One region of the Paenibacillus sp. FSL H7-0716 genome, then DNA from elsewhere that is predicted to be linked to it. Evidence: riboswitches for the same ligand, from Rfam matches in the RefSeq annotation. Region 1 holds a riboswitch; each other region holds the start of a gene.
The links. A riboswitch is a leader RNA that binds a small molecule or an ion and turns the genes downstream of it on or off. The one in region 1 is predicted to bind cyclic di-AMP.
Positions count from the first base shown of each region.

Region 2: another riboswitch for cyclic di-AMP. It lies ahead of MHH60_RS28360 (hypothetical protein); the one in region 1 lies ahead of MHH60_RS02800 (APC family permease).
Region 3: another riboswitch for cyclic di-AMP. It lies ahead of MHH60_RS24480 (hypothetical protein); the one in region 1 lies ahead of MHH60_RS02800 (APC family permease).

Region 1 is NZ_JBBODA010000001.1:623,073-631,712, reverse strand. Features, by position in the region: gene MHH60_RS02810 (DsbA family protein) at 1-464, shown strand, start outside; gene MHH60_RS02805 (disulfide oxidoreductase) at 461-925, shown strand; cyclic di-AMP (ydaO/yuaA leader) riboswitch at 1,120-1,279, shown strand; gene MHH60_RS02800 (APC family permease) at 1,404-3,221, shown strand; gene MHH60_RS02795 (iron-hydroxamate ABC transporter substrate-binding protein) at 3,425-4,432, shown strand; gene MHH60_RS02790 (FecCD family ABC transporter permease) at 4,653-5,708, shown strand; gene MHH60_RS02785 (FecCD family ABC transporter permease) at 5,708-6,742, shown strand; gene MHH60_RS02780 (ABC transporter ATP-binding protein) at 6,798-7,598, shown strand; gene murB (UDP-N-acetylmuramate dehydrogenase) at 7,749-8,640, shown strand, end outside.
Region 2 is NZ_JBBODA010000037.1:24,159-34,923, forward strand. Features, by position in the region: gene MHH60_RS28330 (alpha/beta fold hydrolase) at 1-64, opposite strand, end outside; gene MHH60_RS28335 (sigma-70 family RNA polymerase sigma factor) at 109-615, opposite strand; gene MHH60_RS28340 (histidine kinase) at 694-3,030, opposite strand; gene kdpC (potassium-transporting ATPase subunit KdpC) at 3,107-3,715, opposite strand; gene kdpB (potassium-transporting ATPase subunit KdpB) at 3,770-5,800, opposite strand; gene kdpA (potassium-transporting ATPase subunit KdpA) at 5,814-7,496, opposite strand; gene MHH60_RS28360 (hypothetical protein) at 7,790-8,191, opposite strand; cyclic di-AMP (ydaO/yuaA leader) riboswitch at 8,301-8,464, opposite strand; cyclic di-AMP (ydaO/yuaA leader) riboswitch at 8,580-8,767, opposite strand; gene MHH60_RS28365 (ATP-binding protein) at 9,044-10,588, shown strand; gene MHH60_RS28370 (response regulator) at 10,585-10,765, shown strand, end outside.
Region 3 is NZ_JBBODA010000024.1:67,691-80,394, reverse strand. Features, by position in the region: gene MHH60_RS24500 (hypothetical protein) at 15-203, shown strand; gene MHH60_RS24495 (hypothetical protein) at 671-1,030, opposite strand; gene MHH60_RS24490 (hypothetical protein) at 1,164-1,685, opposite strand; gene MHH60_RS24485 (hypothetical protein) at 1,700-2,242, opposite strand; cyclic di-AMP (ydaO/yuaA leader) riboswitch at 2,323-2,487, opposite strand; cyclic di-AMP (ydaO/yuaA leader) riboswitch at 2,907-3,096, shown strand; gene MHH60_RS24480 (hypothetical protein) at 3,348-3,764, shown strand; gene kdpF (K(+)-transporting ATPase subunit F) at 3,891-3,968, shown strand; gene kdpA (potassium-transporting ATPase subunit KdpA) at 3,981-5,657, shown strand; gene kdpB (potassium-transporting ATPase subunit KdpB) at 5,674-7,707, shown strand; gene kdpC (potassium-transporting ATPase subunit KdpC) at 7,784-8,371, shown strand; gene MHH60_RS24460 (histidine kinase) at 8,476-10,800, shown strand; gene MHH60_RS24455 (glutaredoxin family protein) at 10,900-11,139, opposite strand; gene ytxJ (bacillithiol system redox-active protein YtxJ) at 11,136-11,462, opposite strand; gene MHH60_RS24445 (SDR family NAD(P)-dependent oxidoreductase) at 11,691-12,413, shown strand; gene MHH60_RS24440 (ThuA domain-containing protein) at 12,391-12,704, shown strand, end outside.

The DNA.
Region 1 (8,640 bases):
CCCAATTTGCTGGCTCCATGAAACCGAAAATTGTTCAAGATTTTGTCAACGAGGGAAAAGCAGCTCTTTACTTTGTAAATATGGCTTTCGTTGGTCCTGACTCTGAAACAGCTTCATTAGCTGCATTGTCTGTATACCATCAGAATAAGGATGAATTCTGGAAGTTCTATGATGCTGTGTATGCGCAGCAAGGGGATGAGAGCGAGGAATGGGCCACTGAGGATTTCTTGGTAAGCCTTGCTGAAAAAGAGAAATTAGCGATCGATTACGATCTGTTGCGTAAAGACATCCAAGAGAAAACTTATGCAGATGAGCTGAAGAAAGATATTCAGTTGGCAACTGACGCAGGCGTGACAAATACGCCTTCGCTCTACATTAATGGAGTGAAAACGGCTGAACCTTTCGATATTGAAGCGATTACATCTGAAATTAACGCCGCCGCAAAAGCAGTGGAGGCAAAGTGACAAAATTCCTATCTTTTTGCAAGCGTAACTGCCTCTATCTGGCCTGGTTCGTCTCTTTGGTAGCTGTAGCTGGTAGCTTGTATTTAAGTGAAGTCTTGAATTATGAACCTTGTAAGCTTTGCTGGTTTCAGCGGATTTTTATGTATCCACAGTTATTTTTATTGGGAATTGCCACTTTCCGCGGAGATAAGCGCATCATTCCTTATGTGCTTCCATTAAGTTTGATTGGTGGCAGTATCTCAATCTATCATTATGCGGAACAGAAGATTCCAGCGTTAAGTAAAGTTCTACCTTGTACAATTGGTGTTCCTTGTAATAAAGATTACTTGAACTACTTCGGATTTATAACGATTCCTTTGTTAGCTTTAATTGCGTTTGCTTTAATTAGTCTCCTTCTTTGGTATGGACGTAAGGAAGAAGAAGTGATTGAAGTAGATGCAGAGGAGAGCTTAGGATTTTAGTTTTTACTTTGGAAGGTACAAAAACGCTGAAAAGGTATTAAAATCACGGGCTAGAGGGATAATTGAAGATAATGAAAGAGAGCATCCAATAAGACGCTATATTTGAGCTTATTGGATGTTTTTTCATTCTTTTTTCATTTTTTTCAACGCTTTACTGTAGGCACTTTGTAGACTAATATTAGACCTTGTGAGAAGTTGAATATGCGCTGAATTTTCTTAGGAAAAACGGGGGAACCAAACTTGGCATTCATGCCAATGGGGTGAATCGGAACCGGGTCGAACAGATCTCTACCGTAGGGCTATAACCACAGCCCGAATCCGCCAGCTAACCTCGTAAGCAAGGTGGGAAAATGACCATGCATAAGCATGCGGATCATTTCCGTATGCTTATTTTTGTGTCTGCATTTATGAAATCCACCGATGAAAACAGCGCACGGAAATTCCGTTTCAGCTCCCAAAGAAAGGAACTGTATCCACCATGGTAAGCAAGGTAAAACGACTATTGATCGGACGTCCGATGAAGTCGAATGAACTCGATCATGAAAAGTTATCCAAGGTTAAAGCACTGGCTGTCCTGTCTTCTGATGCGCTCTCGTCTGTAGCCTACGGAACAGAACAAATTCTGATTGTACTGGTGGCTGCCGGGTTTACTGCCATCTGGTATTCCCTGCCAATTGCATTAGCCGTATTGGGCCTGCTGGCCATCCTGATTTTATCCTACCGGCAGACGATTTTTGCTTATCCGCAAGGAGGCGGAGCTTATATCGTAGCCAAGAGTAATCTTGGTATTCCGACAGGGCTGCTCGCTGGGGGTTCATTATTGGTGGATTACATTCTTACCGTAGCGGTTAGTGCCTCGGCAGGGACGGATGCGATCACATCGGCTTTTCCAAGTCTTCATAATCATACTGTTCTCATCGCTGTATCTGTTATCGTTCTATTAACAATCATTAATCTTCGCGGAGTGACTGAATCGGCTTCATTTATCGCAATTCCCGTGTATTTGTTTGTGGTTTCGATTGTTGTTCTGATTATCTCCGGTATCGTTAAATATGCAATGGGTGGCGCGCATGCGAATGTTCCTGAAATAGGAAGCGCCGTATCTAATGTAAGTTTGTTTCTACTATTAAAAGCGTTTAGCTCTGGTTGTTCAGCCCTAACGGGAGTTGAGGCCGTATCTAATGCGATCCCAAACTTTAAAGCACCGGCTGAGAAAAATGCAGCCAAGACGCTAATGATCATGGGACTTATCCTTGGCTTTATGTTTACCGGAATCACTGTGCTGGCGTATTGGTATGGTATTGTGCCAGATGAAAAGGCTACGGTTGTCTCTCAGATCGCTGAATCGACCTTTGGCCGTGGCGGATTGTACTTTTTCATTCAAGGGATTACTGCAGTGATTTTGTTCTTGGCAGCTAATACAGCATATTCAGCGTTTCCGCTGCTCGCCTTTATGTTTGCAAAAGATAAATATCTGCCACATGCATTTATGGTCCGTGGTGACCGCCTGGGCTTCTCAAATGGCATTATTTTTCTAGGAGTTATGTCTATCATACTTGTGACTGCATTCCATGGGAATACGGAAGGGTTGATTCCACTATATGCGGTAGGCGTGTTCATTCCTTTTACCTTATCCCAACTGGGGATGATGGTGCATTGGATCAAAACCAGACCCGCTGGATGGGTGAAAAGATTTGTAGTAAATACCATCGGTATGCTGACTACATTGACGATTACACTTATTTTTATCATTACTAAATTCTCAAGCGTATGGATGGCATTCATTTTCTTACCTGCTGTAATGTTCGTGTTCCACCGTATTCATAAGCACTATTTGAACACTGCGGATCAACTGCGTATATGTCCTGCTACTGATAAACCTGTAATTAAAGGAAGTACTGTAGTTGTTCCTGTTGCAGGGGTTACACGTGCTGTATTACATTCCATCAGCTATGCGAAGTCTCTAACAGATAATGTTGTTGCTGTGTATGTAGGCTTTGATGAAGAAGACATTCATAAGATGGAGCAACGGTGGGAGGAATGGAATCCAGGTGTACGCCTGATTGTACTTCGTTCCAGATATCGTAGTATCATTCGTCCGTTAGTGAAGTTTATCGATACGGTAGAGTGGAAGACAGCTGCGACGGATCACATCACAATTCTGATTCCACAGTTTATTACCAAACATTGGTGGCAAGCCGTGCTTCATAATCAGACCAGCTTTTTAATCCGCTCGTATCTAATGAATCAAAAGGACGTTGTAGTAGCGACTGTCCCTTATCATTTAAATAAATAAGCAGAAGATAAAAAAAGAGGTTATATCCGGAACGTTCGGAATATAACCTCTTTTGTATTTTATATGAAGGAAATTGTTGCAAATCCACAGAATTTGAAATTTATATGTTGACATAGAGAATGAGAATCAATATCATTTAAAAGTGAAGCAGAGGTAATGATCACCTTTGAATATCAAAGCAGTTACATATAGGAGGGTTTTTAATGTTTTGGCTTAACAGAAAAAGATCAGGAAGCATGAAAGTAACGATGAGCGGATTAATAGTGATGACGCTTTTACTTTCCGCTTGTGGTAATAATAATGCTGAAAGTTCATCAAATGCAGGAGCAGCGCCTACAACAGCTCCTACAGCAGAATCTACAGAGGCACCTGCTGCACCTAAGACGTTAACTGATGCAATGGGTCATGAAGTATCGATTCCAGCTAATCCACAGCGCGTGCTGGGTTCATATTTGGAGGACTCTTTGGTAACTCTGGGTGTAACTCCAGTAGCTCAATGGTCAGTTACAAATGGCGTTCAGGATTATCTGGCCACTGAATTGAAGGATGTTCCTACAATTAGTTACGATCTTCCGTTAGAGGCTGTAACCAGCTTTGCTCCGGATCTTATTATCATCCCATCGGAGTCTTCTGTTCAGAACGGGATTTACGATCAGTTGAATAAGATTGCACCCACTTATGTAATTGGGGATGAACTAAATCAAGATTGGCGCAAATCGTTGCTCAAGATGGGTGAGATTTTGAACAAAACCCCTGAAGCAGAAAAAGCCATTAAAGATTATGATGTTAAAGCAGCGGCTGCGAAAGAACAGCTTGCAGGAGCTATTGGACAAGAGTCCGCGGCGATTCTATGGTTGGTGCAAAAAAACTTCTATATTGTAGACGAAACCCGCAGCAGTGGAGCTGTATTATATACAGACCTTGGCGTAACGTTGCCTAACTTAGTAACAGAGATCCCAGTAGGAACAAGAGCAACTTGGAATCCGATCTCGCTAGAGAAGCTTTCTGAGCTGACCGCAGATCATATTTTCCTTGTAAATAGTGATAAGACTGAGGGTTCGGAGATCCTAGATAGTGCAATCTGGAAGGGCATCCCAGCTGTAAAAGCTGGAAATGTGCATGAAATGAGTTCAACGAGCAGCTGGCTTTACAGTGGTGCGAACGCTGGCAGCAAAATCATTGACGATGTGCTAAAAAGTCTTGTGAAATAAAAGTCGTAATTCACCATGAATGAGACTGATCATTTCGGTGGGGAAGGGCGTGCAGATCAAGTATCTCGGGATACAAAGATCTGCACCATTTTTTTATAAACCAATCCCATAGTACGGAAAAATCGTTCCTGCAATTGTACAACATAAATATTTTTGCGATAATGAGAATGATTGTTGTTATCATATAAACCATTGTAACTATTGAATAAGGAGACGACTCATGGTTTCACCCTCAGATTTCGCAAATCGTATTAACAATGAACCTAAAAAAGCTCTACATACCCGACCGGCAGCTGCCATTGGTATTCTTATTTTTGGACTTGCTGCCATTGCCTTCGGATTGGCACTTTCGGTCTCAGTGGGTGCGGCAGATATCAAGTTAGCTACGGTATGGGAAGCTATATTTCATTTCAATCCAGATTTACAAAAACATCAGGTGATTAGAGAACTGCGATTTCCACGTGCTATTGCTGGCGCCTTAGTCGGTGCTTGCTTCGCAGTAGCAGGGGCTATCATGCAGGGGATGACAAGAAACCCGCTTGCGGATTCAGGGCTGTTAGGCTTGAATGCAGGAGCAGGGGTAGCGCTGGCAATAGTATTTGCTTTTGCACCCTCACTCTCATTCACTTCACTAATGTTGTATTGCTTTATCGGTGCCGCTGTGGCCTCTTTTATCGTATTCGGAATCGGTTCGCTTTCTTTTAATGGCCTGACCCCCTTGCGATTGACATTAGCAGGTTCGGCAGTTAGTGCTTTATTGGTTGCTATTAGTCAGGGAGTAGCTATTCTTTTCAACTTATCTCAGGACATAGCCTTCTGGTTAGCTGGTGGGATGGGTGGAGCTAGCTGGACTCAGATCAAGATTATATTCCCTTGGGTGGCCGTAGCCTTAATTGCAGCGATGATGTTATCACGATCCGTCACATTGCTCAGCCTAGGAAGAGAAGTTGCGGTTGGTCTGGGGCAGCGGACAAGGTTAGTTCAATTGGCATGTATGATTGTTGTGGTTATCTTAGCTGGAAGTGCGGTTTCAACGGTTGGCCCGATTGCTTTTATAGGACTAATTATTCCGCATGTTACACGTTATTTCGTTGGAGTGGACTACCGCTGGATTATCCCTTGCTCGGCAGTTCTAGGGAGCTTATTGATTATCTTTGCAGATATTGCCGCAAGAATGATAAATGCACCTTATGAGACACCGCTAGGAGCTTTAATTGCCATCATCGGCGTACCGTTCTTTATTTATTTAGCGAGTAAGCGGAAGGGGGAGCTGTAATGCCCAAATTAACCCTTACTCCAGATGAAAAAGAACGCCGTACACGCGCCCTAACGGTGTTATCACTCCTTGCTATACTGATCGTCGTTGTGTTTATAGTCAGTATGAATACAGGGTTTATGCGTCTATCCCCACTGGAGGTATTACATACACTGCTGGGTGATGGAACACATCAGCAAAAGCTTATTTTATTTGATTTCAGATTACCCCGCATCGTAATTTCATTGTTAGTTGGAGCGGGCTTTGCAGTATCGGGCTGTATTCTACAAAGTCTTGCACGTAATGCACTCGCTGAACCGGCTACGCTGGGAATAAGTGCTGGTGCAGGTTTTGCGGTAATCATTTTCATCTCGTTTTTTCCGGCTACAACAGCAGCGCCGATATTTGTCTTGCCTCTCCTAGCGCTTGGTGGGGCTGGCCTGACCGCAGCTTTAATCTATATTCTTGCCTACCGGAAGGCAGATGGTCTGTCTCCTACAAGGCTGATCCTTATCGGGATTGCGGTCGCTGCAGGAATCAATGCTTGCCAGCTTGTATTGGCACTTAGGCTTGATCCTAATAATTATCAATTTGTAGCTACTTGGATCGCCGGGAAAATATGGGGTGGGGATTGGAGATTCGTCCTTGCTTTGCTGCCTTGGATCGCGATTCTGTTACCGTTCGCTTTCTATAAAGCCCGGGTTCTAAATGTATTGAATCTAGGAGATCATACTTCATTAGGTCTAGGAATGCGTGTGGAGAAGGAACGTATTCTCCTTCTGGTAACAGCCGTAGCGCTTGCCGGCGCCTGCGTCGCAGTAAGCGGAGGTATTGGCTTCGTCGGCCTGATAGCACCACACCTGGCTCGCAGGCTCGTGGGACCCCGTCATCAGGTGTTACTACCTGCTAGTGCTTTGACAGGCTCGCTTCTTATGATTACCGCCGATACCATCGGCAGATGGGTGCTGCAACCTGCGGAAGTTCCTACTGGCATTGTGGTTGCGATTATTGGCGCACCTTACTTTTTATATTTACTCGCCAAGTCTAAAGCGTAAATTCGTTCATACTTAGGAGCATAGCTCCATAAATCTTTTAAGGGAGTTGTAGATCATGTCAGAACGTTTGAATACAGAAGAATTAAGTATTGGGTATGCAGAGGCTACTATAGTTAAAGGATTGAACTTGTCTATCCCTACGGGAAAAATCACCGCACTGGTGGGCGCTAACGGCTCCGGTAAATCTACAATCCTCAAAACGATGGCCCGGATTATGAAGCCGAAGAGTGGCACCGTAATGCTGGACGGCAAATCAATTCATAACTTTTCAACTAAAGAGGTTGCTCGTCAGCTAGCGATTCTACCGCAGAACCCAACGGCTCCTGACGGTTTGACGGTGTCTGAGCTGGTCAGCTACGGTCGTTTCCCTCATCAAAAGGGATTTGGCACGATGACCGCTGAGGATCGTAACATCATCTCCAACGCCATCTCTGTTACGGGAATGGAATCTTTTCATGATCGCCCTATTGACCGTCTCTCAGGTGGACAACGTCAACGCGCTTGGATCGCTATGGCGTTAGCACAAGAAACAGATATTTTATTCCTTGACGAGCCTACAACGTTCCTAGATATGGCGCATCAACTCGAAGTTCTTCAACTTTTGCAAAAGCTGAATGAGGAAGAGGGCCGTACCATCATCATGGTCGTGCATGATTTGAATCATGCTACTCGTTATGCGCAGCATATGGTAGCGATTAAGTCCGGTACTGTGGTTAGCGAAGGCTCACCTACTGAGGTTATGACACCAGATGTATTGCGGGAAGTGTTTGGAATTGAAGCGGATATCGTTCCGGATCCACGTACGGGTGTGCCACTGTGTCTTCCTTACGAGCTTGCTGCCTATAAAGCTGTGTAATTATCATCTAAAATCATACAACGAACAGGCTCCTGTCATTGACAAGGGAGCCTGTTCGTTGTTACAGTTGTGGTTGCCTACAATTTCATAATAACTCTTTAAAATAGATCAAGGACCATCATTTATACATGGTTAAAGGAGCATGAAAACATGAATATTGACAAAATTCAAGATGACCTAGAGCAGCTAATGACTGCAGGAATAGTGAAAAGTCATGAGAATTTAAAAGATCACGTGTACACTAAAATGGGCGGCAAGGCTGATATTTTGGCTGCACCAGCTACTTATGATGAAATTCAAAAGATCGTTACATATGCAGAACAAAATGGGATAACCCTTACGGTACTTGGGAATGGCTCCAATGTGATTATCCGTGATGGAGGTGTACGTGGGATCGTTCTGCAAACGGCAGGACTGACCGAAATGGGAATTCGCGACAATCTCTTATATGCGCAATGTGGTGCCAAAATAATTGATGTTTCCAGATATGCGCTTGATAAGGAACTTACGGGTCTTGAGTTCGCCTGTGGCATTCCAGGAACTGTTGGTGGAGCGCTTTATATGAACGCAGGTGCTTATGGCGGTGAGATCAAAGATGTCCTGCATAGTGCACTAGCTATAAATAAGAATGGGCAAATGGTAACTCTGCAAGGTGATGAGCTGCAATGGGGATACAGAAAAAGTGTGTTCGCAAGCGGTGAGTACATTGTACTTGAGGCCAAATTTGCTATGACTTCCGGTGATGTTTTAACGATCAAGGCAAAAATGGATGAGTTAACTTATTTACGTGAATCGAAGCAACCGCTGGAGTATCCATCCTGTGGGAGTGTATTTAAGCGGCCTCCTGGCCGTTTTGCAGGTCAGTTAATTCAAGAGAGCGGCTTACAGGGTACAAGAATCGGCGGTGCTGAGGTATCCAAGAAGCATGCGGGATTTATTGTGAATGCAGATAATGCAACAGCCAGTGATTACATCGGGCTAATCCACCATGTAAGAGCGACTGTGAAGGATAAATTCGGTGTGGATCTGGAAACTGAAGTGG
Region 2 (10,765 bases), on a different contig from region 1:
CATGAATAAAAATAAGGGGAGTTCCTCTACCATAAACTTCAAAGTACAGTGAAGTCCCGTTCACATTCCAGAGTGGCAATATTCCCAACTCCTTATCTATCAAGATCCTCAATGATAGGTTACTCTTTCACTGATAAACTCTCGACAATAGCGCAAATATGTTTTGATCGTTCCAACATCCATATTTAATATTTTACTTACATCTCCCAGTGAAAAGCGGTGACAATAAAAAAGAATAACAACCATCCTATGTTTTTCTGGTAAAGCATCAATGGCTTGATTCACTTGTTGCTGTGTGCCTGTTAAGCATCCTGTTTCACAAGCTGCTTCCGTCTGTGTCCAAGCTTCTTTCTGCTTCCGCAGTCGTTGCAAGCATGAATTCATAGCAACCTTAAATATCCAGATTTTTAGATGATTACAAAGATCGACATTATTGAGATTTTGATACACAAGAATAAAAGTTTCGGCCACAACCTCTTCCGCATCATGCCCACTTTTTAACATACGAGAAGCCACGTCATATATTTTATCTTTGTACATGTTAACCAATTCCACAAATGCATTAAGATTTCCGCCGCTAGCTAGTATAACAAGTCGTCCTTCGAGTGAATACACATCTCACTCCTCCCCAAAAGTACCTATTGCGTAATCCTTCGTTTTGATTAAGGCAAACCTCAGATAACATATAGAACGCTACGTTTCTTCCAGTTGAATGAGAGGATCAAAATCGGCCACGATCAACACATCCATATGACGCCCATGACGCAAAATCGGCCTAATCACTGGTGGTTTCCATATTTTTTCCCACAAGATCCGCTTGGATTGTCCGATAATTATTTGTGTACTTTGAATATCGTTAGCTTTGTTCAGCAACATATATGGAATTTGCCTCCGATTCCGGGCAAACAGCATTATGAACCTGCCGCCCAACCGCGCTGTCAAGTCTTCCAACACTTTGATGCGCTTTTTCAACTCATCAGCAACCACAGCATGATCGTGAACATACGTTACAACCCAGTCAGCCTTTAAACGATAAGCGATTCGAAACCCTCGCCTGATTAATCGCTCGGCGTTGGAACTGGTTGTTACTCCGACGAAAACGGTCTCCCGCCTTCTCCACGGTCCGCGAAGCGAATCGTTTCTTTCCCAAGCTTCCAATCTTTCGTCCACATCATCGGCGATTTCCCGAAGAGCCAATTCACGCAGAGCAATCAAATTACCCGTTTTAAAAAAGTTGCCTAGCGCCTGATCCACTTTATCCAGCGCGTAAATCTTCCCTTCTCTCATTCGTTGCTGTAGCGATTTCGGAGCAACATCAATAAGTTCAACCTCATCGGCCATGCCCAAAACGCTGTCCGGGATGGTTTCCCGGACACGGACTCCGGTGATCTGCTCAACAGCATCGTTCAGACTTTCCAAATGCTGTACATTCATCGTTGAAATAACGGAAACGCCTGCATTCAAAATTTCAACAATATCTTCATACCTTTTTTTGTTCTTACTGCCGGGCACATTCGTATGCGCCAGTTCATCCACAAGCACCACTTCCGGATTGCGGCGAACGATTGCTTGGACATCCAGATCTTCCAAGCTCGTACCTCGGTATTCGAATTTAGCCCGAGGAATTGTTTGCAGCGAACCGACTTGCGCCATCGTATCTTTTCGGCCATGCGTTTCCAGAAGCCCAATTACGACATCAATTCTTTTTTTCAGCAGGTCATTCCCTTCGCGGAGCATCGTATACGTTTTCCCGACACCGGGTGCAGCGCCAATGAGGACCTTAAAACGTCCTCTTCGCAGTTCCCCCATTTTTTTCTCCACTTCCTGATCGCTAAGCCTGCGGTAATGATCCTCCGAGCGATTTGTCGCCTGCATCTTGGTCGGTAATATCCGCTCCCCTTCCTTTTCAGCACGATCCGCAACGAAATAGATATCCGTCTTTTTCGTTTTTTTGAGAATGCCATTTGCAATCGATCCCCTCCACAGCTCCTGCCATCGGCTTTGCTTGGAATGACCGAGTACAATTCTCGTCACCCCATGCTGGGCTGCGTAGTGCACTAAAGTGCGGGGGAGCAGCCATCTGTGTGGCAATGGAAGTTCTTCAAACTTCGCTCCTATTTTTTCTACAAGCTTAATAATGGAACGTTTAAAAGTGGCTGCTTCTCTCGATAGCGTTTTTTTCGGAGGAACAAAGCTAACGATAAGCAAATCTCCGCCCAATCGTTTGGCAATTTGTTGACCGCGGCGGATATGAATCGATCCGTTCCAATGATATTGCGCCGATACAAGGATACGTTCCGCCGCTCCGGACGGCCCGATTAACCCCTGTTCTTCGCGGTATTTTTCCAACGAATCGTTGACGTCTTCAGCCACAAGCCGCAAAGCCAGTTCTCTCAATTTCCCGATATTGCTTCGTTTAAATAATAAGGGTGTGGAGTCACTGTTCACGTGTCCCTCTTCCAAACGCTTTAAAATGGTTTCCGGCGATACATCAATCAATCGAATCTCATCGGCAAATTCCAACGTATCTGTGGGGACTGTCTCCTCCACTACGACACCGGTCCACTTTTGCGCCAGTTCTGTCGCACCTTCTAATTCATATACATTGATCGTTGTAATGACGCTGATCCCATGATTCAGCAAATATTTGATATCCTCAAGACGTGTCGGAAATCGGGCCTCCTTTCGATTGCGATGGGCAAGCCCGTCGACCAATACCACTTCCGGATTACGTTTAATCAAGGCGTCAAGGTTCAAGTCTTTACGCTCTGTTCCATCCTTCATCCAGTGGATGCTTCGCACACGTTCCAAATCTCCGAGTTGTTCCATGGTTTCCGGTCGCTGCCTCGTTGAAACCGCACAGATAACAACGTCAATTCCCTGCTGCTTAAGGTGTTGACCTTCCCGAAGCATATGATAGGTTTTACCAGAGCCACTGACTGCACCAATGTAGATCTTTAAATGTCCACGATGAAGCTTGGAAATGGAATACAAGATTTCTTCAGCTGTTTTTCTTCTAAAACTCTCCATACTTTTCTCCCTTCGCGTCCCTCACAGTAAAACGCGATAACCCCGCCTATTTGGGATAGGCAGGGCATGCATAACCTTACTTTTTGATGAGTTCGCTCAGTGCGATATTCAATTTCAGCACATTGACTCTGGGTTCCCCGAAAATCCCCAAATCGCGGCTTTCCGTATGCTCGTTCACCAAATTTTCCAACTCATTCGTGGATAGGCCTGTCAATTTGCTGATGCGTGGCACTTGTACCTTGGCCGATTCCGGCGTAATATGAGGATCCAATCCTGAACCGGAGTTTGTGATCAGCGCAATAGGCAATCGGCTGACCGGTACATCCGGGTTGTTTTTTTTCCATTCTTCAATAGACTCTTGCGTCCGTTTTACCAGATCCGGGTTGGAAGGTCCATAATTATTGGAACCGGAAGCTTCCGCTTTGTATTCGATGCTCGAAACCCGGCCTTGAAAATATTTCGGATCGGTAAATTGTTGCCCGATCAGTTCGGATCCGACAATTTCTCCACTGCTGTTTTTAATCAAGCTGCCATTGGCATTGCCCGGCATCAACACTTGAGCGATTCCTGTGCATGCTAACGGATAGATAATACCGCATAGCACAACAAACAAAATACTGATCCGCACGATCGAAAACAGATACGATCCGCCCGATTGTCCAGGAAAATGGTCCGTTTTATTCATCCTTTTTCATTCCTCTCTGGTTCTCTTCATCCTATCTTCACGTTCGTCGATTATCTACACCCACAAGTGGACAACCAAGTCAATCAATTTGATTCCGATAAACGGTGCGATCACACCGCCTAAACCGTAAACGAAAAGATTTCGGCTGAGCAACTGCGCGGAGCCCATCGGTTTGTACGCAACCCCCTTCATCGCTAGCGGAATCAACAGCGGAATGATAATCGCGTTAAAAATGAGCGCGGACAATATAGCGGACATCGGTGTGCCCAGTCCCATAATATTCAACACGTTCATTTCCGGAATTGCCAGCATGAACATCGCCGGGATGATCGCAAAATATTTGGCGATATCGTTCGCAATGCTAAATGTGGTTAATGCGCCGCGCGTCATTAATAGTTGCTTGCCAATTGCCACCACTTCGATGATCTTCGAAGGATCGGAGTCGAGATCAACCATATTCGCCGCTTCCTTCGCCGCCGTCGTGCCGCTGTTCATGGCGAGCCCTACATCCGCCTGTGCCAGTGCAGGGGCATCGTTCGTCCCGTCTCCGGTCATGGCCACCAGTTTTCCTTCCGCCTGCTCCCGCTTGATGACGGCAATTTTGTCTTCCGGCTTGCTTTCGGCAATAAAATCATCCACCCCAGCTTCGCGTGCAATCGTCGCAGCCGTCAACGGATTGTCTCCCGTACACATGATCGTTTTGATCCCCATTTTTCGAAGCTGGTCAAAACGCTCCCGCATACCAGGTTTCACCGTATCCTTCAAATAAATCAAACCGAAAATCTGTTTATCAACGGCAACGGCCAGTGGCGTTCCCCCCTCCGAGGCAATCGCGTTTCCCTTCTGATCCAAATCATTAGGAATACTGCCCCCCTGAGCGCTAACCCATTTCTTAATCGCGTCAACCGCACCTTTACGAATTTTGCGCCCGTCTTGTAAATCCATGCCGCTCATGCGGGTTTCTGCTTTAAACTCGATAAATTCAGCTCCGTCCGAAAGCAGCTCGTTAAAGGACAATCCTTCTTTTTTCATCAGTTCTAGCACGGATCTGCCTTCAGGAGTTTCATCTTTCATGGAACCTACTGCCGCCCACTGTGCCACAGTTGAAGTGGACTCATTTCCCACTGCGATAAATTCACTGGCCATCCGATTTCCGAATGTAATCGTACCCGTTTTGTCGAGAATCATCGTATTGATGTCGCCAGCCGCCTCAACCGCTTTCCCTGACATCGCAAGCACATTGAACTGGGTGACCCGGTCCATCCCGGCAATCCCGATGGCAGATAATAAACCGCCTATCGTCGTTGGAATGAGACATACCAATAACGATATCAATACGGGGATCTCCAGTTTAATCTCCAGATAATTGGCCATCGGCGCCAATGTCACCACAACGATCAGAAAGATGAGTGTTAAGCTGATTAATAGCGTGTTCAGTGCAATTTCATTCGGTGTTTTCTGGCGCTTTGCGCCTTCTACCAAAGAGATCATGCGATCGATGAACGATTCGCCAGGGTCACTTGTGATCCGTACGGTAATTCGATCGCTGACCACCCGTGTGCCGCCGGTAACTGAGCTAAAGTCACCACCCGCTTCTTTAATAACGGGGGCCGATTCACCGGTAATGGCAGATTCGTCTACAGAAGCCAGACCTTCGATCACATCACCGTCTCCTGGGATCATTTCCCCTTGTGAGACGACAACCACGTCGCCCTTGCGCAACTCTATAGATGGAACTACTTTTATTCCACTACCGATCACTTTATTGGCTGTCACTTCTTTTTTTGTTTTCTTGAGCGAGTCGGCCTGAGCTTTCCCCCTGCCTTCGGCCAATGCTTCGGCAAAGTTGGCGAATAATACAGTAACGAGGAGGATCAGAAATACAGTTACATTGAACCCTGTACGCCCTTCGATACCGAAATAACCCGGAAACAGCGTCATCAACAAAACGACGAATGTTCCCACTTCTACGACGAACATCACCGGATTTTTCATCATCGCGACCGGATTCAATTTCATGAAGCTATCTACAATTGCTTTTTTAAGCATACCCGCTGATAACAAGCTTTTTCGTTTCGTATTCATTTCCTCACCTCTTCTATTTAAGGAGTGTCAAGTGTTCCGCGATGGGGCCAAGCACAAGGGCTGGTAAAAAGGTCAACGCCCCAATAATCAAAACGGTTCCTACCAGTATCCCAACAAACAGTTTATTGTCCGTACGCAGCGTACCTATTGTTTCCGGCACCCATTGCTTTGCGGCCAAAGAACCGGCAACGCCAAGCAGCGCAACAATGGAAATATACCGTCCGAACAGCATGACCAAACCTGTAGAGACATTCCAGAACGTTGTATTATCAGCCAATCCTTCAAATCCGGAACCATTGTTCGCGGCCGAAGAGGTATATTCGTACAGTACCTGTGAAATCCCGTGGAAGCCCGGATTGCTAATCGCACCTTTGCCCAAATCGGTGAGAAATGCGATGGCTGTTGGAGCAAGAATAATGAGCGGATGGGCTAAAATAGCAATGGCGATAAGCTTCATCTCGCGGGCTTCAATTTTCCGTCCCATGAACTCCGGCGTACGTCCAACCATTAGTCCGCAAAGAAATACCCCCAAAATGGCGTACATCAGCATATTGACCAGCCCGACGCCGTCGCCACCGAACACGCAGTTCAACATCATTTGTGACAGCGGCACCAGACCGCCTAAAGGCGTTAATGTATCGTGCATGTTGTTAACAGTTCCCGTTGTTGCAGCGGTGGTTACCGTTGTGAACAAAGCAGATTGCGCAATTCCGAACCGAACTTCCTTCCCTTCCATACTGCCCTGCGAAGCATCCATCCCCAGCGCATTTAACGCTGGATTTCCTCTCAATTCCGAGGTATAGACAACCGACAGGAAGGCTACGAACAAAATTAGCATAGCGCTAAAAATAACCCAGCCCTGTTTTCTATTTTTGGCGAACCTGCCGAATGTGTAAGTAAGCGCGGCGGGTATGCACCACATGGATAGCATCTCAATCACATTGGTTAACGGATTCGGATTTTCAAACGGGTGTGAGGAGTTTACACCGAAGAATCCTCCCCCGTTCGTTCCCAAATGCTTAATGGATACGAGTGAAGCGACAGGACCAGTCGCGATTTGTTGCGACGCTCCTTCAAGCGTCGTAGCTTGAATGGTTGGATCCAATGTCTGCGGCACTTTCAAACCGACCAACACGAGTGTAACGATAATGGCTAACGGAATAAGCAAGCGGGTGTGCGCCTTGACAAAATCGCTAAAAAAGTTGCCAAGCGTCTTGCCTTTACTCGTTATGCCGCGAATGAATGCGATCGCGACGACGATTCCGGTTGCAGCTGAAGTAAACATCATCATCATAATGACGGCCATTTGCGAGAAATATGACAATCCTGTTTCACCGCTATAATGTTGCAAATTCGTATTCGTCATAAAGCTGATGACGGTATTAAAGGAAAGTGTGGATTCCATCTTGTCGATTCCATTTGGGTTGATCGGCAAGATGTTTTGAATCCGTAAAATGAGATAACTGACAGCCACCAGTACAACGTTGGTCAAAATTAAACTCAGCGTGTACCGTTTCCAGTTCATTTCCGAACGGTTTTTTAGACCGGTCAGCCAATAAATGATCTTCTCCACTGGCCCGAATATATTATCCGTCCGATTGGCCTGATTGGAAAAAATATGAAAGATATAGGTTCCCAAAGGCTTGACGGTCAAAAGCAAAATCAGAATGACCGCCACAAATTGCAAAATGGCCATTGTATTTCCTCCTAAAGGCTTTCCATTGGAAAGCCAGCATCGTAAGCTTCATTTTGTACACTCATGTAACGATTTAGAATTTATCCGTATTCACAAGCGCATAGACTAAATACAGAAAAATGAAAACAGTAAACACGATTACCATGATCATTGGCGTTCTCCCCCTGATTCACCCACAACTCGTCCGCACCAAGCCAGAAAACCGCAAAATAATAAATAGGTCCCTGCCAGCGCCAAAACCATAAACAGATCCATCATTTCCATTCACTCCTCCTCGTAACCTTCTGCCCAAGCTAATCAAGCAAAAATGAAACATCATCACTATTGGAGTGGATCACATAATTGGCCCCTAGCCCTTTATAGATGAGCCTGGAATTACTGCTCTCTGTGATGACGTAAATCGGCTTTCCCGTCCAAGAACGACAGATCTGAATGTATTTGCAACAAAGAGGCAAACTACGCTCGAACAAAAAAACTTTACCGATTGATAGTTCAGGAATGATCCATCTCTCACGCTCTGTAGTATCCACCGTAATGAGATTCTTTACTCCTAAATGTTCCAATCGTGACTTTTCCGTTTCATTATTTGTAATCGCGGCAAAAGGCACTCCTTTAAATTTTAAAGTTTTGATAAATTGCACTCCGGCTTTATTGGGCGCGGATACGACAATAAATTCATTATCATGGGATACCATGACCGATCTCCTCCATCTTTGTTCAGGCAACAAAAAAGAAGCTTTCGGAAGAGGAACTCTTCGTCAGCTTCTTAGGCACAGTAAAGCACCGTGTCTAATTACGACAATTGTTGCCTCTCTTAAGACGCTTGCGAGGTTAGCTGTCGGATTCGGGCGCAAGAGTCGCCCTACACCGGATTTACCAGCGATTCACCCCATGAAGCCGACAAGCCTGGCTTCTACTGGTTCCCCCGCTCCTTCGTCCTGAAACGAAGAATTCAGCGATTTAAACGATGATCATTTTTTTCCGAAATGAGCAAACGAAAACCCACAGAGGCATAAGCCCTGTGGTCGAAACTTACGATCACAAGCTTCATCATCCTCTCTCTCCATAAGCAACACTTTTGACAAAGAGCTGCTTCCACGCTTACGAGGTTAGCTGACGGATTCGGACGGTGAGAGTCGCCCTACCCTCGCTTATGCTCCGCATAAGCAGATGGATTCACCCCATCCGGATTGGCTGCTTGCTCTCACACAAGTTCCGTCCCGTAGTTGGTTCCCCCGTTTGCCTGAATGGCAATTAAGCGAATGCTAATTCTTAATTGAAAAGCGATTCAAATCATGGATCGTATGTTACTCCGAGACCAAAATACTGTAAAGTGCAGCACATTGCATAACTGATTAGATTGTGTCATCTATGCTTGTAATGGCTTCATTTTTGTTCGAGATCTTCATTTTCCTCGAATATGCTCATCTTTTTAAGACTTTTCATATTTTTTTACGGAATTTTTACGCCTAAAGCCGGTTTATTTTACTCCTTTTTTACAGTAACCTAATGGGAGGAACTTCAGAAAAAGCAGGGTGTGATTCGTTATGTCGAAATGGAAAGCAATATGGATTTCGTTGCGAGCGTACCTATTCACAACGGTACTAATCGTTCTCATGACCTTCGTACTAAAACCGTTTGGTCTTGCTTTCGATTTGGTCAATATCGCCATTATTTATTTGCTTCCGGTTCTTTTCAATGCCGTCTACGGGGGTTTGCGCCCTGCTCTCTACTCAGCGATCCTGGGAGTGTTGGCCTTTGACTTTTTCTTCGTGCCTCCCGTTGCAAGTTTTGCCGTGTCAGACTTGCGCTATCTGGTTTCATTTGGCGTTTATTTGGCGGTTGCGACATTAACGGCAAGCTTGGCGGCTAGGCTGAAACGGCAGGTCCATTATTCCAAGCAAAAAGAGGCACATACCGCTGCGCTGTACGCGCTTAGCAAGCAGATGAGCGCGATCGCGGATATCGATTCCATGCTTGACCATTTTTCTCTACAAGTTTCACAAACCCTGGAGACAGAAATCGCGATCTATTTGACCAATAACCGGAACAACCTGGTTCTTGCCCATCGGACCGCCGAGCATCCCGACGATAGCCAAAAGAATGCGGAGCTCTCTGTCGCGCAGCGAATGTTTGAACACGGCGAGACGGCCGACTTGAACGAATCACCGGGTAACTTTATTCCGCTTCGGGCTGAGAAACGCATCTATGGTGTCATGGTATTCTATCCAAAACAAACACTAAATGGGATCTCAACCGAGCAAATGCAGCTCCTCGAAGCGCTCGCAGGCTTGGCGGCGAGCGCAATAGCTCGCGTCAAGCTGGCGGAGGAAGCCAAGATTGCTCATCTTACAGCAGAGTCGGAACGGCTTCGTACCGCGATTCTGAATTCGGTTTCCCATGAGCTGCGCACCCCACTAGCAGCCATCATCGGCTCGGCAACCGGTCTGATCGAGGGCGAGCATCTATTCTCTTCGGAGGATCGCATGGAGCTTCTTTTCACGATCCGGGACGGTGCTCTTCGCATGAATCGACTGGTGATAAATTTGCTCAGCATGGTTCAACTTGAAAGCGGGATGCTGCGCCTTAGGAAAAACTGGTGCGATGTGGAGGACTTAATCGGCGTTACGTTGACTCAAGTCAAGGACTTTCAACAACATCGCAAGCTCCGCGCCGAGCTGCCGGATGACGACCCCATTATAGTGCTGGGCGATGAAGTGTTGCTGGAGCAAATGTTGGTCAATGTGGTCAGCAACGCGATCAAATACAGTCCGGATTACAGTGAAATCGTCCTGTCTGTACAAACCGAGGAAGATGACGTTGTCATCTCAGTCTCCGATAAAGGGATTGGACTGGAAGAGGACGAACATGATCGGATATTCGAAAAGTTTTACCGTTCAGCCGCGGCGAAGCAAATAACCGGTACGGGTTTAGGACTTGCCATATGCAAAGGAATCGTCGAGCTTCATGGGGGAACGATTTCGGCGAAGCCGAACGAGCAGCGAGGGACCATTATAACGATCATGCTTCCCTTTAACAAGCAAGACGACAAGTATGCAACATTTTTAAGAAAGGGGCATCTAGAATCATGACCACTAAAGAAAATGGGGCTCGCATTTTAATCGTCGATGATGAACCCCAAATTCGCAAGCTTCTAAAGGTAACCCTGCAAGCCCATCAATATGCCATCTATGAAGCCTCGACCGGAGAGGAAGGTCTGCATCAGGCTTCCTTGATATTGCCGGACTTGATTGTTCTTGATCTCGGAT
Region 3 (12,704 bases), on a different contig from region 1:
AAGGAGTGCTAATGATGTCTACAAGCGAACAATATACCATTATGCTTTTAATGAGTTCGGTATCGCTGGCTACGGTTAGTAGAATGCTTCCGGATGGCTCCACTTTTATGGATTTCGTTCAAGGCGTATTGACCGGTGTTGCTATAGTGGGGATGTTGGCAGGATTGTGGATGTACGGTAAGGCGCGTAAGAGTAAAGTGTAATAATAGTAGGCACTGAATTTTCGGGGGTATCCTAACAGCCATTTATGGTTGCTGGGATATCCCCGTTTTTGAGTTGGCAAACTCTTTGTATACGAGCTGATCTAGCTAACGGACCCAGCAGTACTTAAATGCAACAATCATCGAGATTTAGCAAGATATCGGACACTATAGTCGCTATTGGCATGAAAAAGGGTGAATTAGTAGCTCTTTTAACCAAATTGTTGCACTGGAGTCCGATACTATGCTCAAAAGGCAATAAACGTGCAAGTAACGTCATCTGGGTCCGTAAGCCTTGCCTTGGTGGAAGATGATTAGGGCTTGCTTTAAGACGATCCGAGACGCTCATCGCTCGGGATTTCTACTGGAGTCCGGACACCGGCTATATTTGAGGAAAAGCTTCAATTAAAGGCTCCTGAGTCCATTAGTCGCTTCATGCGCTCAAAGATCGTTTGAATTCTAGTCAGAGACTAAATTATAGAAAGATTTGCGCTCGTTAGTATATCCGCTTGGGCGGTCATCTGCTCCCGTACAGCTCTAAGCTGTGCTTTCAGTGCGGGAACACTTTTTTGCAGAATAATGCTTATTTGAGAAAGAGGCAGCTTTAAGCCGTACCACAATACCTTCACAAGCTGTTCCTCCCAAGGTAATGCCTTAGCCGATAGAAGCGAGCGCCGGGCAAAAGAATCAGCACACTGGCGAATACAAGTGCGGTAAGCGTGGATAGAGAATAACTGAGGGTCGAAGTCATCCTGACGATATATTTTATGAAGCTCTGTGAAGGTACAGATAGTAATCTTGTCTGCCTCATTAGATTGTTCTAACAACATGGAACTAAGTACGTAGACTTCATTAGTATACTTTTTAACACACTCTGCAAATTTAGTACTGTAGGTGTACACGGAAGGTAAGGGGTCAGGCATGGTGAACACGATCCTTTCAGAATGAGAGATTTGCTTGAATCTATAATATAGAAAAATAAGAGATGGATTTATTGATAAGATCGGCGGTGTCTGGTTCCGGGCAACTGTGTTTCTGCTGGGAGGCAGTGGATAAAGCTTTGGAAGGTTTGTAGTAGAGCCGTTCACTTCTGGAATTGCTCCCCCCAGCTGCAACACTGTACAGACGCCCCTGCTGAATATGCCCTGCCAAGGATTTGCCCTGGAGCTTGGCCTTTAAATCCTGCAAAGCACCCTGAACTAGCTCAAGCTTAACCTGCTCCCAATCTGAACCTTCGCGGCGGACCTTATCCAGCGCTTCCTCAAGACGGCAATGACAGATAGCCCGTAAAAAAGAGCTCCATTTAATGAGATCAAAATTTTTGGTGTTGGCAGAGATCAGACAAGCCCCCCAACTGCATCCTCCCTTACAAGTGAGCTTCAGAATACCATAACGGCAGCCTTCAGCCCCTTCCATTCCATAGTGGATAGGCTCGGGTTCATCCAATACAAATACTTCAATGCGGGATAGTCTGCGCTGGTCCATAGTAGGGTTCCTCCTTAGATTTCCAAAAGCATTAAGTCAACATGATGAGTGACACTAGCCTTTTCTACACAAGCGAGCATTTCCATTTTATTCTCACAGACTGCGGTATGCTCTAACCATAGTCGGAACTTCTCTTTCCGTATAACAGATAGATGTAAGGGAAAGGTGCTGCGGGATCTCAAGACATACCAACCGGCGCTTACATCTTTCCAAGGCTCCTTGAAGGCTGTAAACCACGGGAGTTTTTGGTGCGATGACCAATCCTGCTGCTGCTGTTGTTCTCGAATTTTTTTATATATTTCATATACAATCTTAGAGTCTAAACAGTCTTTACAAGAAGAAGGTGTGCTGAACTGGCGAAGGGCTTGAATCTGGTTCTGGCCAAATGCATAGCCTACAATGTACCTGTGATTATTTTCTTCGAACCACAAGGCCCCGAAACAAACGTAATTTAGACTTATCGGCTCAAGCAGCCCTTGATGTATCCCTAAATAATAGTGCTTCAAAACATTCACCCCATCCAGCGTGCTATCACCTAATAGGCTCAGGTAACGCAAAAACCGCAGCAAGAGGAGGACCTCTGCTGCGGTTTTGGATTACAGGCAGATATACCTGGGCCAAAGCGTGGCGGATCAAGGGTCTCTCTCTTTACGCTTACGAGGTTAGCTGTCGGATTCGGACGGTGAGAGTCGCCCTACCTATTGAGACTTACGCAGTCTCCTTTGGATTCACCCCAAGTAGGCCAGACGGCCTGATGGTTCCCCCGTTCCCTGCAAATGCAGGAACTCAGCGTTGATTGTTTTTCATGAATTAGATTCAACCCGAATCATACTCTTTTCAAGATTTTCTGTAAAAAACGGAAAATGTTCTTTTAGAGCAATTTTAACCATATCCTGCCGACTACGACTGAAAAACGAGGTAAATAGGTATTTATGGCGTGTTATCGCGCCTCTTTCTCGCTCAACCTCAGCTTCTTGCGTTTCTACCTATAAAGGGAATTTACAGTTTTTTTGCTCTAAAAAGGTGAATAAAATCACATGAGTTATAGATAGCGATTAAACGCCCGAAACTCGAGTAAACAAGAGATATAGAGAGATTAGATATCAAGTAAGCGCTATCTAATGGGAAAATAGTTTTTAATTTGCATTATTTTGGCATCATTCAGGTTTTACAAGTCTTCGTGCATAAGAGTATGATTACTCCTGTTTCAACGACAATCGAATATTTGATCCGCTTAATTTCCGATAAGGAAAGCGGGGGAACCAACAATCGGCAGCCGATGTGAGAGTCGGAAGCCGATTATGGGGTGAATCCTGTAGAGGGTGCGAGTGAGCTCGCATCTATACAGGTAGGGCGACTCTCACCGCCCGAATCCGACAGCTAACCTCGTAAGCGTATGGAGAGAGGATGAGTGCAATGTGACCGCTAGCGAGCCACAGAGGAGATCCTTTGTGGCTTTTTGCTGTGCTCTTAGAAGCAAAGCATTTATGGAGGCCTCCCCTAAGAGGTCGCTAAATTCATCATTAGCGGTATTTGTTAGGCAGCGTCTAATGACGTGACACAACCGAGCTTTAGGTTGTGCCCGAAAATGACGATAGGTCAACATCCTTTCGGAGATTTTCGTTGCCTCCTTGTTGTAAATGAGCAGGAGGAGAAAAAAAGATGACGGATCAGAATGAATATGTGCTTGTATGTGCGCCTACAAAGGCGGGAGAACATTTCATTAAACTTCTGAAGTTCAGGGGTATTAAGATGGCGGGATTAACCAACAATGTGGCTGAGAAAGCTTTACTTGAGGAGCTCGGGATTGAGCAGGTTATTCTAGTGGATACTCGCCATCAAAGCACTTGGTTTCGCCCGTCGTTCCCGGTAGGCAGGGTATATCTGTTTGAGAGCAGCTTTCCGCTTTGCTGCCGCTATATCCAGATGTGCCGTACCTGGACGACACAGCCAATTTTTGTGATTACAAGTTCAATAAATCCTAGATTGGTCTATAAAAGACTTGGTGCGAGCTATGTAATCTATTCCCATAGTGGTGATGCTGATTTTCTAATCGATAGATCACCTCATCAAGGATAATGGAAGGAGTGCGGAAGATATGATGGATCTGTATATGGTGGCTTCGTTAGCTGTAATTTACGGGTTGTTTTATGGCTTTATGCGCTGGTGCGCAGGTGTAGTTGAGGATACGGGGAGGGATAAGCTGTGATTCTAGTAATCGCTGTTACCCTACTGTTGTTTATATATCTGGTTTACGCGTTGATTCATCCTGAGAAATTTTAAGGAGGGGCATTCATGGGCATTTTGCAAATAGTCGTCGTAATTGTAATTCTCATCTTGCTGGTCAAGCCGATGGGGACGTATTTATATCATGTATTTTCTAACGAACCGAATCGTACGGATCGCTGGTTTGCAGGCACAGAGAAAGGTATTTATAAGCTGATCGGCCTGAAAAAACGGGACGGAATGTCCTGGAAGAAGTATGCACTCAGCTTTGTTTTAACTAATATCGTACTGGTTGCTTTCAGTTATATTTTCCTAAGATTACAGCGGGGATTGCCGCTGAACCCGAATGGAATTGCCGATATGGAACAGACGCTTTCATTCAATACGGTGATCAGCTTTATGACCAATACGAACCTGCAGCATTATAGCGGGGAGACGGGGCTATCGTATTTTTCACAAATGGCAGTCATCACGATGATGATGTTCACGTCTGCAGCGAGCGGATTTTCTGTTGCGGTTGCTTTTGTCAGAGGGATTACAGGACAGAAATCAGTCGGGAACTTTTTCGAGGACTTTGTAAAAGCACATATTCGTGTATTCATTCCATTAGCTCTGCTAGTTTCATTGGTGCTGGTAGGATTGCATGTGCCACAAACGCTCAAGCCATCGCTTGAGGTCACTACACTCGAAGGGCAGACGCAACAAATCGCTATCGGTCCAGTCGCTTCTTTGGAATCAATTAAACACTTAGGTACGAATGGTGGCGGCTTCTTCGGAGCCAATTCAGCGCATCCTTTTGAGAACCCTAATCCACTTACGAACGTTCTGGAGATTCTCTCTATGTGGATGCTGCCAGCCTCTTTGCCATATATGTACGGATTGTTTGCTAAGAACAAACGTCAGGGCTGGGTGATTTTCACAGCAATGATGACCTTGTTCGTTCTGCTGCTGGGATTGAATTATTATGCGGAAACTAAAGGCAATCCCGCTATTAATGCGCTGGGGATCGAGTCTTCGCAAGGCAGCATGGAAGGTAAAGAGGTGCGTTTTGGGATCCCGCAATCTTCGCTGTTCACTTCGGTAACAACGGCAGCTACGACAGGTAGTGTTAACAATATGCATGATACGCTGACACCGCTGGGTGGCATTACCCCTCTGGCCCTAATGATGCTCAATAACGTCTTCGGGGGAAAAGGTGTCGGATTAATCAATATGCTGATGTATGCCATCATGGGCGTCTTCTTATGTGGATTAATGGTCGGCAGAACACCAGAGTTTCTCGGGCGAAAGATAGAAGCCAAGGAGATGAAGCTGATTGCGATTGCCATCCTTGTGCATCCGTTCATTATCCTTGTACCAACAGCAGGTGCGTTCTTAACGGACTTGGGCAACAGCTCCATTACGAATCCCGGATTCCATGGACTTAGCCAAGTGTTATATGAATATGTCTCTTCTGCCGCGAACAATGGTTCAGGATTTGAAGGGCTTGCGGACAACACCACCTTTTGGAATGTTACAACTGGGATCGTAATGCTGCTTGGCCGTTATGTCTCTATAATCGCGATGCTGGCAGTTGCAGGTTCACTGATCCAGAAGAAGCCAGTTCCTGAGACGATTGGCACATTCCGCACAGACAATGGTCTGTTTACCGGAATTCTGATTGGTACCGTAGTAATTATCGGTGCGCTGACGTTTCTGCCGGTCATTGTGCTCGGCCCGATTGCAGAATATTTGACCTTACGGTAGGAAGAGGGAGAACAAGATGAGTACTGTAAAAAGAAAAAAGCTGCTGACGGGACCCATACTCCTAAGCGCTGTAAAGGATAGCTTTATTAAGCTTAACCCGGTGACGTTAATCAAAAATCCGGTCATGTTTGTAGTCGAAATCGGTACGATTATTGTATTGCTTATGGTACTGGCCCCCGGATATTTTAATGCAGAGAAATCGGTAGGCTTCAATATCACAGTGTTGTTCATTTTGCTATTCACAGTGTTGTTTGCCAACTTTGCTGAAGCGCTGGCTGAAGGCCGCGGGAAAGCCCAGGCGGATTCACTCAAGAAAACGAAACAGGATATCACAGCTAACAAACTCGTTGGAGGGTCTGTGAAGACCGTTTCTTCTTCCGAGCTTCGTAAAGGAGATATCGTCATCGTTAGTCAGGGAGAACTTATCCCTGGCGATGGTGAAGTAATTGAAGGGCTGGCCTCCGTAGATGAATCGGCAATTACAGGTGAATCTGCACCTGTTATTAAGGAAGCTGGCGGAGATTTTGGCTCAGTCACAGGCGGCACCCGGGTAGTCAGTGATGAGATTAAAGTCAAAATTACCAGTGATCCCGGTGAGTCATTCCTGGATCGGATGATCTCCCTCGTTGAAGGGGCGAAACGTCAAAAGACACCCAATGAAATTGCATTAAATACACTCTTGATCAGTCTGACGTTGATTTTCCTGATTGTAGTAGTGACCTTGCGGCCTATTGCGACTTATCTGGGCGTTGATCTAGATATTCCTGTTATGATCGCTCTGCTGGTCTGTCTGATCCCGACCACAATCGGGGGACTGCTCTCCGCTATCGGGATAGCAGGGATGGACCGCGTCACACAGTTTAATGTCCTTGCTATGTCAGGGAAGGCTGTTGAAGCTGCCGGCGACATTAATACAATGATTCTAGATAAGACCGGTACGATTACTTTCGGAAACCGGATGGCGAGTGATTTTGTGCCTGTTGGAGATGAAACGGAAGCTGAGCTTACGGCTTGGGCAGCTATTAGTTCGCTAAAGGATGAGACTCCGGAGGGACGTTCTGTTATTGAGCTGGCTAAGAAGCTGGAACGCAGCTATGACAGCAAACTTGCTGAAGGCGGAGAGTTCGTAGAGTTTAAGGCTGAGACCCGTATGAGTGGCATAGATCTACGTGATGGACGATCTGTTCGTAAAGGGGCAGTCGATTCCGTGAAGAAATGGGTACAGTCGAAGGGCGGAGTCATTCCCGCGAACCTCGACAGTAATTCCGATGCTATCGCTCGGATGGGGGGGACCCCGCTTGCTGTTGCGGTAGACAACCGGATTTATGGACTTATTTACTTAAAGGATACGGTTAAGCCAGGCATGAAAGAGCGGTTTGATGAGCTGCGAAAAATGGGAATCAAGACTATCATGTGTACAGGGGACAATCCGCTGACCGCAGCTACTATTGCCCGTGAAGCAGGGGTAGATGATTTTATTGCAGAAAGTACACCTGAGGATAAAATAGCGGTTATCCGCCGTGAGCAGAACGAAGGCAAGCTGGTGGCAATGACTGGCGATGGTACAAATGACGCACCTGCCCTTGCCCAAGCTGATGTGGGCTTAGCGATGAACAGTGGGACTACAGCCGCTAAGGAAGCAGCAAACATGGTTGATCTGGACTCCGATCCCTCGAAGATCATTGAGGTTGTAGCTATTGGTAAACAGCTACTGATGACGCGGGGCGCGTTGACAACGTTCAGTATTGCGAATGATATCGCTAAATACTTCGCAATTATTCCGGCAATGTTCATGCTCGCTATTCCTGAAATGGAAGCCCTGAATGTCATGGGATTGGGTTCACCTAGCTCGGCAATTATATCTGCATTAATATTTAATGCGATTATTATTCCGCTGCTGATCCCATTGGCTATGAAAGGTGTCTCGTATAAAGCGATGAGTTCTACGAAGCTGCTGGGACGTAATATTTTTATCTATGGTTTAGGTGGGGTAGTCGTTCCATTTGCGGGCATCAAACTTATTGATTTGCTCGTAAGTGTATGGATATAACAACGGATTGACTAATCATTGAAAGGGTGAGAGCATCGTGAATAACAGAAAGTCGATTGCGGACGCTGAAGAACAGTTGTCATCATCGAAGGGTGCTAATTTCTTTATCATATTACGGCTATGTCTAGTGTTTGTTGTTCTCTGCGGAGTGATTTATCCGCTGACTACTACAGCGATTGCTCAAGTTCTGATGCCATCGCAAGCAAACGGCAGTCAGCTGAAGAATGACGCGGGAGTAGTTGTGGGCTCAGAACTCATCGGGCAAAGCTTTACGGATCCGGCGGTATTCCATGGCCGTGTATCCAGCATTGATTATAAAGCGGAAGCTTCAGGCTCCAATAACTACGGCCCATCCAACCCGGATATGCTGCAGCGGACGAAGGATTCCATCACACAGTGGCAGCTGGATAATCCGGATGTGCCTGTAAATAAGCTGCCGGTTGATTTAGTAACCAACTCAGGTTCAGGTCTTGATCCGCATATCACTCCTGCGTCAGCAATCGTGCAGATTCCCCGGATCAGTAATTTGACCGGGCTTCCAGCCACGCAGCTGGAAGAGCTAGTGAATAAGCAGACCGAAGGTCGCGATCTAGGGCTGTTTGGTGAAGAGCGGGTAAATGTTCTGAAGCTGAACATGGAGCTGCAGAAATTAACGAACAAATAAATATAGCTAATATCCCTGCCCGATTGTTCACATTGGGTCAGGGATATCTTGCTTTCTGGCATAGAAGAGTGCATGGATGATCGGGTTATTAAGGAGTGGTCTTGATGGGAACATATCGGAGGAAGACGCCGGAGGAACTGCTGCTCTCTATTTATGAGCTGCATCGTGGACGCCTGAAGATCTATATAGGTCCGGTCAGTGGATCAGGCAAGACCTATCAGATGCTGCGTGAGGGTCAGGCGCTGAAAGCACAGGGCATCGATGTTGTAATCTGTGCGGTTTCAACCAACCAGAGTCCAGAAACAAGGGATCAGCTGGGTGACTTGGAACGGATTCCAAGTATTCATTGGTTTCAGAAGGAGATCGAGAAGAAGGATCTGGATGTGAAGGCCATTGTGGCGCGTAATCCAGAGGTTGTACTGACCGATGGATTGGCTCATCATAATCGCGAGGGTGCGGAGAGATCAACTAGGCTGGAGGATATCAAATATTTATTGGGCTGTGGAATTAGTGTCATCACAACTGTAAACGTATACGAGCTGGAGGGCGCAGCAGATCTAGCGCGGAAGTGGACGGGGATTGAGGTGGAATATTCCTTGCCTGCGGAAGTGCTCACCCTTGCAGATGATATCGTTCTAATTGATGTGACTCCGGAAAAGATACTTCAACGTTTGTCCGAAGGACATTTGGGCAAGAAGCAGCGGACTTCGCTTTTTAACAAAGGGAATCTAAGCAAGCTGCGGGAGCTGGCGCTGAGAATGGTTGCGGAGGATGTTAATGGTTCGCTGGAGAAGCATCGGGAGGAGCAAGGATTGCTGGGGGCTTCGGGGATTGCCGAAAAAGTGTTGGTGTCCGCACAGTATTATTGGAATGGCTCGATTCATATCCGCCGTGGACAGCAAATCGCTAAACGGTTAAACGGAGATCTGGCAGTGGTATCCTTCTGGAAGCAGGGCCTGACGCCCTCTAAGGAAGCAGCAACCTTCAAGCGATCCCTATGGAAGCTGACTGAGAAGATTGGGGCCTCGATGGAGGAGATTTCTTTTCGCTCGAAGAGGGAGATTCCGGGACTTCTAGTGAAATACGCTATCCAGCATAATATTACCCGTATCGTTATGGGACACTCCAAGCAAACGGCGTGGCAGGAGCTGTGGAAGGGTTCGATTGCTAACTCATTGTTAAAGCAAATCCGCGGAGTAGATGTGTTTTTCGTGGCTGATCGTGCTGAGCGTGAGGGAGAGCGTGTTCTTCCTACCCGGCAGAGCCGAAATGAGCGGAAAGCCGATGCCTATCACAGATTAAGCACTCAGGAAGTAAAGGATAAAATCGATGCGATTCGTGGGGGCACATTTAAAGTGTACATTGGTGCTGCTCCCGGGGTGGGCAAGACTTATAAGATGCTGCGAGAAGGAAATGATCTCTTAAAGAGAGGGATCGATGTTGTTATTGGATTACTAGAAACGCATGGACGTAAAGAAACCCTTGAACAGATCGGTGAGCTGGAGATCCTTCCGCGACTGAGTATTGACTATCGGGGGACTATCCTTGAGGAAATGGATACGGCAGCTATCATTAAGCGTAATCCGGAGGTCGTACTGGTAGATGAACTGGCACATACCAATATGCCGGGCAGCAAACATAAGAAGCGGTATATGGATGTTATGGAGCTATTGGATGCGGGGATCTCTGTAATCTCCACAGTGAATGTTCAGCATTTAGAAAGCTTGAATGATGCAGTAGAACAAATTACCGGAGTTAGAGTGAGAGAGACTTTCCCAGACAGCATTCTGCAACGGGCCGACGAGGTTGAACTTATCGATGTATCCCCAAAAACACTGCAAGAGCGGATGAAGGATGGAAAAATATATGCGATGACCAAAGTAGATCAGGCGCTGGGGGCTTTTTTCAAAATCGGCAATCTAATCGCCCTCCGTGAACTGGCCCTGCGGGAAATTGCTGATGATGTGGATGAACGTCTGGAGGCCTGGGAACGTGTCGGGTCGCTGCGGGGACCTTGGCGGCGGCAGGAAGTGATCTATGTGTGCATCACCTTAGGAGATCATGCGGAGCGTCTGATTCGGCGCGGTTTTCGGATTGCCTATCGTCTAAAAGCTTGCTGGTATGTTACGTACGTACAGGAATATAAGCAGAGTGGGCCTTCTTACGATAAACGAATTAATGATTTGAAAGAATTGACGGAACGACTGGGTGGAACGTTTAAGATGATTCCTAACGTGCTCCCCGCACGAGTGTCTTCCTTGTTGCTTGAAAGGTCTCAAGCCTTACAGAGCACACAGATTATTATCGGCCAGTCCCAACGCTCATGGGTGCGTAAATGGCTGCGTGGGGATGTCACTAAGCAGATTCTGCGTTCGGCCAGAAATGTAGATGTACTGGTCGTGGCAAATCTTATGCGTGAGGAACCCTAAGCTTTAGAACAATGAAAAAAAGGGATTCCTTGCCGATTGGCTGTTGGAATCCCCTTTTTTGTAAGCATATATCAAGTGCTAAATGATTAAACGAATGAATTACTGAGCAGCTTCGAGGAGTGCTTTCAGCTCGGGAAGATTGAATCCTTTGGTGGCGTGATCCCCTGCTACTGTAACAGGAACACCCATGAAACCAAGCTTTTCGACTTCCTCTTGATAGATTGTGCTAGTCATAACATCTCTTACTTCAAAAGGGATACCTTGCTCGGTAAGATATTGTTTGACCAGATTACAATCGCTGCAGCCTGCTGTTGAATAAACAATCACTTGCTGGCTCATTGGTTCACAGCCTCTTTGATAGCATCTCTTGTGATCTTCCAGTGGGAAGTGTTCCAGCGAACCTCATTATCCTCTAGCAGGAAGAGCTGTGGAGATTCATGCTTAATCCCGAAATCCTCGGCAATTTGATTGGAAACTGGACGATCCTCGATGACTAGAACTACTGCTGCTGTAGTATCCGCATCCTTTAGATAAGCCTGGAACTCTTCATTAGCTTTGGCGCTAATCGGGCAGGTAGTGCTGTGTTTGAACAGCAGCTTCTTGCCAGGTTTAGCCACATACTGCTCAAGATCTTCCAATGTATGAAGTTGTTGAATAGACATAGATATCACCCTCCTGGGATCGTTATTTTACTAACCATTGTGTTGTTAACAACCTGTAATCATGATTGTAACATATATTAAATTTAAAACAAAAAGGATTCTGAAGCAGCTAATCCAAGGATGACCAAACCCTCATTTTAGCGCGTTGAAAAAAAGAGGACGGCATGCTAAGGTGAAAGGAAGACAACTTGCTTCAATAATCCTTACTAGGTAGGAGTGTTGAAAAGAATGAACAGAGTCGCATGTGTGACTGGAGCTGATCGGGGTCTTGGATTGTCTCTTGTACACTCTCTTTTAGAGAAACAGTTCTCAGTATTTGCTGGACAATACATGAGAGCCGCAGATGAATTGAAAGCGCTTAAAGAGAAGTATCCGGTACAGCTGGAACTTATTCCACTCGATATTGGTAGTAAGGATAGTGTAAAGCAGGCAGCAAGGGCTATCGCCAGCAGAACTGGGCATGTTGATATTCTTATTAATAATGCCGGAATTATTCATTCTGCAGATGATGCTACGATGCTGGTAGATATGGATGATGACAGTATGGCAGAGATTTATAATGTGAATACGCTAGGCGCGTTGAGAGTCAGCAATGCACTTATGGGACTTTTATTGCAAAGTAAGGATAAATTGATTGTTAATATTTCTTCGGAAGCGGGCAGCATCGGCAGAAATAAACGTATTAATATGTATGGCTACTGCATGTCTAAGGCGGCTCTCAATATGCAATCCTCCCTGATGCACAATCATCTAAAGACGCTTGGGGGTCAAGTGATGGTGTTTCACCCAGGCTGGATGAAGACTTATATGCATGGCGAAAAAAATGAGCAAGCGGATATTTCACCCGATGTGTCTGCAGACCAGATTATAAGTCAGGTTATGGAGTATAAAAAGTATCTGGGGGATGAGCCGGCCTATCTTGATGTGGATGGAAATACTTGGCCTTGGTAGATGGGCTTCCCGTAATCAAAAAAGTACACGAAGAAAGGCGATGATGTCTACACTAAAAGCACTGGCACTCGGAAGTTATTCGGAGGTTAAATATCACCCATTTGCGGGAGTAGACCGGGAGATTGAGCAGATACTTGCCAATGACCTGCAGGTATTCTCCTCGGAGAATTATGGGCTGCTTAATAAAGAAACATTATCTGACTACAAGCTGGTAGTCTCCTATACCGAATTCTCCGATGATAAAATACCAGCGGAACAAAGCAGCGCATTGCTCTCCTATGTGGCTAACGG